DNA from 2 places in the Pseudoalteromonas sp. Z9A5 genome. Region 2 is predicted to be linked to the other one. Evidence: predicted binding sites of a transcription regulator. Region 2 holds the regulator's gene; the other holds the start of a gene.
The links. Region 2 encodes NrdR, which represses ribonucleotide reductase genes. Its sites were predicted from a motif close to AAACACNANATNTNGTGTTT; they were not measured.

Region 1: nrdA (class 1a ribonucleoside-diphosphate reductase subunit alpha) is a predicted target of NrdR. The motif match lies at 2,186-2,205, and genes of this name have one in related genera.

The regions. Positions count from the first base shown of each region.
Region 1 covers NZ_WTLC01000016.1:48,993-53,456, forward strand. Annotated here, with positions in the region: gene nrdA (class 1a ribonucleoside-diphosphate reductase subunit alpha) at 1-2,063, opposite strand, end outside; gene GQR56_RS09950 (HAD-IA family hydrolase) at 2,475-3,149, opposite strand; gene ubiG (bifunctional 2-polyprenyl-6-hydroxyphenol methylase/3-demethylubiquinol 3-O-methyltransferase UbiG) at 3,149-3,859, opposite strand; gene gyrA (DNA topoisomerase (ATP-hydrolyzing) subunit A) at 4,036-4,464, shown strand, end outside.
Region 2 covers NZ_WTLC01000023.1:52,730-57,193, reverse strand. Annotated here, with positions in the region: gene ribBA (bifunctional 3,4-dihydroxy-2-butanone-4-phosphate synthase/GTP cyclohydrolase II) at 1-711, opposite strand, end outside; gene GQR56_RS12960 (riboflavin synthase) at 741-1,394, opposite strand; gene ribD (bifunctional diaminohydroxyphosphoribosylaminopyrimidine deaminase/5-amino-6-(5-phosphoribosylamino)uracil reductase RibD) at 1,412-2,548, opposite strand; gene nrdR (transcriptional regulator NrdR) at 2,551-3,000, opposite strand; gene glyA (serine hydroxymethyltransferase) at 3,105-4,361, opposite strand.

The sequences.
Region 1 (4,464 bases), on a different contig from region 2:
AATTTTTGCATTATGCCCACAAGCTGTAAGTAACCATCGTTTGATGGGATGTCCCACAGTAACTCGTAGTTATTTTTTAAGCGTTCATATTCAGGAACAACTTGCTTCAAAATACCGTCTTTACTTGCTTTAACACTAATATGACCACGTGGTGGCTCAATACCATTAGTTGCATTAGAGATTTGCGACGATGTTTCTGATGGCATTAACGCGCTTAATGTTGAGTTACGCATGCCGTGCTCTTTAATGCTGGCACGTAATGTATCCCAATCAAGGTGAAGTGGTTCATCACAAATTTTATCTAAGTCACGTTTGTACGTATCTGTTGGCATAATGCCCTGTGAATACGTTGTTTCGTTAAACTTAGGACATGCACCACGTTCTTTAGCAAGCTCGTTTGATGCTTTCATTAGGTAGTACTGAATCGCTTCAAACGTTTTGTGAGTCAGTGCATTTGCGCTGCCATCTGAATAACGCTTACCGTTTTTAGCTAGGTAGTATGCGTAGTTAATTACACCTATTCCTAACGTACGACGACCCATAGTGGCATTTTTTGCAGCCGGTACAGGGTAGTCTTGGAAATCGAGTAAGTTATCAAGTGCGCGTACTGCAAGCTCAGCTAGCTCTTCAAGCTCGTCTAGTGATTCTATTGCACCTAGGTTAAACGCAGACAGTGTACAAAGGGCAATTTCGCCTTCTTCGTCGTTTACGTTATTAAGTGGCTTAGTTGGCAATGCAATTTCTAAACATAAGTTAGATTGGCGAATAGGCGCAACTTTAGCAATGAACGGGCTGTGTGTATTACAGTGATCAACATTTTGTAAATAAATACGACCTGTACTTGCACGCTCTTGAGCAAACATAGAGAAAAGCTCAATGGCTTTAATACGTTTTTTACGAATAGACTCGTCTTGTTCGTATTTTACGTAAAGCGCGTCAAATTCAGCTTGGTCTTCAAAAAATGCATCGTAAAGCCCCGGCACATCTGATGGGCTAAATAACGTAATGTAGTCGTCTTTAATTAAACGAGAGTACATTAGTTTATTAAATTGTACGCCGTAATCTAGGTGACGAACACGGTTGTCATCTACACCACGGTTATTTTTAAGCACAAGTAGGTTTTCTACTTCTAAATGCCAAAGCGGGTAAAACAATGTTGCAGCGCCGCCACGTACACCACCTTGCGAGCAGCTTTTAACCGCTGTTTGAAAGTGCTTATAAAAAGGAATACAACCAGTATGATACGCTTCACCGTTACGAATGTGGCTACCTAGCGCACGAATACGACCTGCATTAATACCTATACCTGCACGTTGTGAAACGTATTTAACAATCGCAGATGATGTTGCATTGATTGAATCAAGGCTATCACCACACTCTATTAATACACATGAACTAAATTGACGTGTTGGGGTACGTACGCCCGCCATAATAGGGGTAGGTAACGAAATTTTGAACAACGATACGGCATCGTAAAAACGCTTAATGTAAGATACGCGTGTTTCACGTGGATAGTCAGCAAATAAACTCGCCGCTACTAAAATGTATAAAAACTGTGCACTTTCATAAATTTCGCCAGATACACGGTTTTGAACAAGGTATTTACCTTCTAATTGCTTCACTGCCGCATAGCTGAAATTAAGATCGCGAGAATGATCAAGGTATGCATCAAGCTCGTCTAATTCTTGTTCTGTATAATCAACAAGTAAGTGAGCGTCGTAGCGCTTATCGCCAACCATTTTTGTTACGTGGTCAAATAAACGTGGTGGCTCAAATTGCCCATACGCTTTTTTACGTAAGTGAAATACAGCTAAACGGGCTGATAAGTACTGGTAATCTGGTGATTCTTTTGAAATCTGATCTGCAGCGGCTTTAATAATGGTTTCGTGAATGTCTTTAGTACGAATACCATCGTAAAATTGAATGTGTGACTTTAATTCAACTTGCGAAACCGAAACGTTGTTTAAACCTTCGGCGGCCCATTCAATAACGCGATGGATCTTATCAAGATCAAGTGGCTCTTTACGACCGTCACGTTTGCTTACAGATAACTGTTGGTTCATAGCTTTGCCTGTGTTCCTAGGGAGTTTAGTATTTTGGCCAATGATTTATACCTCGCAATAGCAAGATATATACTCGTTTATTATAATTCTCACCTAATGAGTGAATTTATTGAATAACATTTGGCCACAATATCTGGTGTTGTTCAATTTAGAGATCACAAGATAGTGTGGTCTGAGTCGTTTTGCAAGGGACATAATTGCCCCTATTTGTGGATAACTTTGGGATAACACATTTGTGTTAGTGAGCATTAACCTTTGATCATTCGGTTAAGTTGAAATTTGCAAAAATCAACTAATCATATGCTAAATTTGCGCTTTAAAAAAATAAATTGTAACTGAGTTTTTTATCGACAAACTTTGGCTAAAAACTGACTAGATCACAATATATAGTGTTTATTAATTAACATGGCACTATATATGGTTAAAACCGTCAATAGGACTTTGCCAATTAAAATCGGCTTCCCAACTCAAAACTTCGTTAAGGCTTGGCACGTACCCCCAAAGAGCAGAAGCGGTATGCATACCCGCTGCTTTACCTGCTTGAATGTCACGCTGCGCATCACCAATGTACAAACACCGATTTGGTTTTATACCCATTAGCTTTGCACAATGTAGTAAAGGAAGAGGGGAAGGTTTAGCCTCTTTTAGCGTGTCACCACTTATAATAACTTGCGCATTTTTTAATGCTGGAATAGCAGCCACAAGAGGATCAGTTAGAAAACCAGGCTTGTTAGTCATGATCCCCCATTTGATCTTTTTTTGATCAAGCGCAATAAGTAAAGGCTCAACACCTGTAAAACACGTTGTATGTGTTGCTATGTTTTTAGCGTATTCGTCAATTAATTGCTTTATTAGCTGTGTCTGAGGTTGTTCAACCCACTTATCCTTAAAACCAGCCTCTAAAAGCGCAGCAGCACCATTAGATGCTGCAGGACGGTATACATCACTTGTTACTTCATCTATGTTTTGCGCACGCAGAACTTTATTTAAAGCGGCGCCTAAATCATCAGCGGTGTCTAGTAGGGTGCCGTCTAAATCAAATAAAAATGCATCGTACTCAACAAGGGGTGATTGAAAGCTAGTCATTAAGCTAACTTCTCAAAATGAAGTATGTAATTTACGCTAACGTCATTATTAAGCGTATATTGCTTTGATAATGGGTTATAAGAGAGCCCAGTGCTTGCACGTACTTTTAAACCAGCTTGCTCTGCCCATGCAATAAGTTGTGCAGGTTTTATAAACTTTTTATGGTCATGTGTGCCTTCAGGTACCATTTTTAAAAGTTTTTCAGCACCAACAATGGCAAACAAGTACGCTTTAGGTGTTTTATTTAAAGTTGAAAAAAATACATCGGCACCTGGTTTTGCAAGTGCTGCTACTGAATGGATTATAGAAGCTGGGTCGGGTACGTGCTCTAGCATTTCCATACATGTTATTACGTCATAACGTTCTGGATACTGTGCTGCAAATTCTTCTGCAGGTACTTTTATGTAATCTACACTTACGCCTGTTTCTAAACTATGTAATTTAGCAACGTTTAAAGGCTCTTGACCCATATCGATGCCAGTTACCTTTGCGCCCATACGCGCCATGCTTTGGCTTAAAATACCGCCGCCACAGCCTACATCGAGTGTTTCTTTATCAAATAAGCCTTGGGTTTTATTTGCAATAAAGTCTAAACGTAACGGGTTAATTTCGTGAAGAGGTTTAAATTCTCCATCTAAATCCCACCAACGCTCTGCGATGGCTTCAAATTTTGCTATTTCTGCGTGATCTACATTTTGATGTTCGGTCATAAAATACTTCCTCGTCAATCTGGGGCCATTATATAGGGCAAAATTGATAAATCGCAAAGTTTTGCGCCTGTAAATTAAAATTAATTGTGATAGCATAGTTGTTAGCAATAATAACAAATACTCTTGATACCTAATACCGGGTTGTTGAGAGCAGATACTGAAGGAATGTGATATCAATGACTGATCTCGCCCATGGCATTCAGCCGGTCAATATTGAAGACGAGTTGAAAAACTCCTACTTAGATTACGCAATGAGTGTAATTGTAGGGCGTGCATTACCAGACGTGCGTGACGGCTTAAAGCCGGTTCACCGTCGCGTTTTGTTTGCAATGAATGAGCTTAGTAATGATTGGAACAAGCCTTACAAAAAATCGGCACGTGTTGTCGGTGACGTAATCGGTAAGTACCATCCACACGGCGATAGTGCAGTTTACGACACTATAGTACGTATGGCACAGCCATTCTCACTTCGTTATATGTTAGTAGATGGTCAAGGTAACTTCGGTTCGGTTGATGGTGATTCAGCAGCAGCAATGCGTTATACAGAAGTACGTATGGCAAAAATGTCGCATGAATTATTAGCCGATCTTGAAAAAGAAACGGTT
Region 2 (4,464 bases):
TACGTAATGTAATTGGCCGTCAATTGTGTCTTTGTAAGTAACTAAATCAAATTCACCATGAACAGTAGGCAACTTACATTTTGCAACTTGCTCAATAGTTGTTTCGTTGAGATTTCGGTATTCGATTAAATCAGCGATAGTACCAATTTTAATATCGTGCTGTTTTGCAAAAACTTCTAAATCAGGACGACGTGCCATGGTGCCATCGGCATTAAGTATTTCAACAATAACAGATGATGCTTCAAGCCCAGCTAAACGAGCCAAATCACAGCCGGCTTCAGTATGCCCAGCACGAGTTAATACTCCGCCTGGTTGCGCCATGATAGGAAAAATATGACCAGGCTGAACAATATCACTTGGTATTGCACCTTTAGCTATAGCAGCTTGCACTGTACGCGCTCTATCTGCAGCAGAAATACCGGTTGTAACACCTTTAGATGCTTCAATCGACATTGTAAAGTTAGTTGAAAAAGCAGCACCATTATTTTTAACCATTAGCGGTAAATCAAGTTGCTCACAACGCTCTTGCGTCATGGTTAAACAAATTAAACCACGACCATGAGTAGCCATAAAGTTAATCGCTTGTGCACTAATATGCTCAGCTGCAATAATTAAATCGCCTTCATTTTCTCTATCTTCATCGTCCATTAAAATAACCATTTTACCGGCTTTAATATCATCGATGATTTCTTGTGCGCTGTGTAAATTCATAAATTTGCTCGTGTAAGTTATCAGTTTCGTTATTTAATAAAACCCGCTTTAGCGAGTAAGCTCATCGAAATATCAGAGCCAGTAGGTTGCTCTGCACCTTTTATAAGGCGCTCTAAATAACGTGCAATTTGATCGACTTCTAAATTAACCTGAGTACCTACTTTAAAATGAGCAATCGTAGTTTGCTCACTAGTGTGTGGGACAATTGTTAATTTGAATTTATTACCTTCTACAGCATTTACTGTCAGGCTTATACCATCAATACATACCGAACCTTTGTACGGAATGTATTTCATTAAATTTTCGTCGGTTGTAAGCCAATATTCTGTAGCTCGCGCATTAGGAGTAATAGCTGTAATAGTTGCTATGCCATCAACATGACCAGATACAAGATGACCGCCCAAACGCGAAACCGGTTGCATGGCTTTTTCAAGATTAACCGTTTGCCCTAAAGCGTAGTGAGAAAAACCCGTTAAACCAATCGTCTCATTTGATAAATCAGCACTAAAACCATCTATGTGCTTATCAACCACCGTTAAGCAAACACCATTGGTTGCAATACTGTCGCCTAGCTTTACGTCTTTCATATCAAGGTCAGTACTTTGAATACGAATGGCTAAGTCGCCTTGTTTTTTTTGTAATAAAGCAATTTTACCTGTGGCTTCTATTATTCCAGTAAACATAGCACTACTCTTTTTTATTAAGTGGTTTTAATGAGTTTTTTTACCGCTGTAATACGCAAATCATCGCCAATACGCGCACACTCATTAAATGTTAAATCGATTGTATTTTGCATACTCATCAATTCAGGAAAATTTACTAAACCTTTTGCATCATGACCCATGAGTTTAGGCGCTAAATAAAAAACAAACTCATCTATTAAATCAAGCTCTGTCATTTTACCAGCAAGTGTTGCGCCAGCCTCAAGCCACACATTATTAAACTGTAGCTGACCAAGTTTTTGTAAAACAGCCAACAAGTCAACCTTACCGTTACTTTCACTCACTTGTATATGCTTTACAAAGTGCGGCCACTGTAGTGATTTATCAAGCTTAGTTGTAAATATTATTACATCGCTTTGAATTTTAAATAAAGCTAGGTTAGGCGTTAAACGGTTACGAGAGTCAATTATAACACGCACGGGCTGGCGAAGCGGTAAATCAGTGGGAAGTGCATTCGGTAATTCGCTTAATCGTACATTGAGTTTAGCATCGTCTACTAATACGGTATCAGCTCCGGTTAAAATAGCGCAGCTTTGCGCTCGATATAATTGTACGTCTTGGCGAGCAGCGGGACCGGTTATCCATTTACTTTGCCCATTTTTAAGCGCTGTTTTACCGTCAATACTTGCTGCCATTTTGCAGGTCACATAAGGTAAACCTTGCTCCATTCGCTTAAAAAAGCCAACGTTAAGTGCGCGAGCTTGTGATTCTAGTAACCCGTGAGCAACCTCAATACCAGCATCAGCTAATATTTTAAGACCCTTGCCTGCAACTTGTGGGTTTGTATCAACCATAGCGGCAATTACTTTTACCACGCCCGCCTTTTTTAAACCTTCAGCGCACGGCGGCGTACGCCCATAATGACTACAAGGCTCAAGCGTTACATAGGCAGTTGCGCCTTTTGCATTATTGCCAGCTATTGCCAGTGCATTTACTTCAGCATGACCTTGGCCAGCTAATTGATGAAAACCCTCACCAATTATTTGATTGTTTTTAACTAATACACAGCCAACATTAGGATTAGGCGTTGTAGTAAATCGACCTTTTTTGGCAAGCTCTATGGCGCGTGCCATATACATTTCGTCATGTTCGGTAAAAGTAGTTTGGCTTTGCATTGTTACTCCCCTAAGCGGGCAATTTCTTCGCCAAATTCACGTATGTCTTCAAACGAGCGATAAACAGAGGCAAATCTTACGTACGCTACTTTATCAAGCTTTTTGAGCGCTTCCATAATGCATTCACCAACCAAATGGCTTGAAATTTCTCGCTCACCCGTTGCGCGTAGTTGCGATTTTATTATATTCACTACTTCGTCTACTTGCTCGGTGCTCACTGGGCGTTTTTCGAGCGCACGGTTTAATCCATTTAAAAGTTTATCTTCGTTAAATGGTTCGCGGCTGCCGTCTTGTTTAATAACACGAGGCATAACCAATTCAGCGCCTTCAAATGTAGTAAAGCGCTCGTGGCAGTCGTTACACTCACGACGCCTGCGAACTTGATGGCCTCCGCCAACAAGGCGTGAGTCAATAACTTTAGTATCTTTTGCGGTACAAAATGGACAATGCATAACTCGGTACTTCCGTTTTAAAACAAAAAAGACCGCTAAATAGCGGTCTTTTATCTTAGCAAAAAACTAAGCTTATGTGATCTAAATTACTGCTGCTTATGCAATTAAGCGTAAACAGGTAATTTTGCACAAATTGCTTTTACTTTTTCTTTAACTTGCGCCTGTACAGATTCATCTGAGATGTTATCTAGTACGTCACAAATCCAGCCAGCAAGCTCTTTTGATTCTACTTCTGTAAAACCACGACGAGTTATTGCAGGTGAACCAATACGCAAACCAGATGTAACAAACGGTGAGCGAGGATCGTTAGGCACTGAGTTTTTATTAACGGTGATGTTAGCGTTGCCTAGGGCAGCGTCTGCATCTTTACCGGTGATATCTTTATCGATTAAATCAAGTAAAAATAAGTGGTTTTCAGTTTTATCAGATACGATTTTGTAGCCACGTTCTTGCATAACTGCAACCATTGCTTTTGCGTTTTTAACAACTTGTGTTTGGTATACTTTAAACTCTGGTTGAAGCGCTTCTTTAAATGCCACTGCCTTTGCTGCAATAACATGACATAAAGGACCACCTTGACCACCAGGGAACACAGCACTGTTAAGCTTTTTATAAATAGCTTCGTCGCCACATGCAGAAATAATTAAACCACCACGAGGACCAGCAAGTGTTTTATGCGTAGTTGTAGTAACAACATGAGCATGAGGTACTGGGCTTGGGTAAACGCCTGCCGCAATTAAACCAGCAACGTGAGCCATATCAACAAACAGGTAAGCACCGATTTTGTCAGCAATTTCACGGAACTTAGCCCAATCAACAATACCTGAGTACGCTGAAAAACCACCAATGATCATTTTTGGTTTATGCTCAAGTGCTAATGCTTCAACTTGTGCGTAATCAATTTCACCCGTTGCTTCATCTAGTCCGTATTGGATTGCATTGTAAAGCTTGCCAGAGAAACTTACGTGAGAACCGTGAGTTAAATGACCGCCATGAGCTAAGCTCATACCTAGTACAGTATCGCCAGCATCTAATAATGCTAGAAAAACAGCAGCATTTGCTTGCGAACCAGCGTGTGGTTGTACGTTAGCGTAGTCAGAACCAAATAATTCGTTAGCACGGTCAATTGCTAATTGCTCAACAACATCTACATGCTCACAACCGCCATAGTAACGCTTACCTGGGTAACCTTCTGCGTATTTGTTAGTAAGCTGTGAGCCCTGTGCTTCTAGTACGCGTGGGCTACAGTAGTTTTCAGATGCAATTAGTTCAATGTGCTCTTCTTGGCGAGCAGTTTCTTTAGTGATTGCGTCAAATAACTCTGGATCAAAATCCGAAATATTCATGCTACGTTCTAACATTGGGGTCTCCTAGGGCAACGTGTATGGTGTTTTTTAGAGGCTTTATTGTACGCTTTAAACGACTCTTTGCCTACGCTCTTAAGTTGAGGATATTTAAACAGGG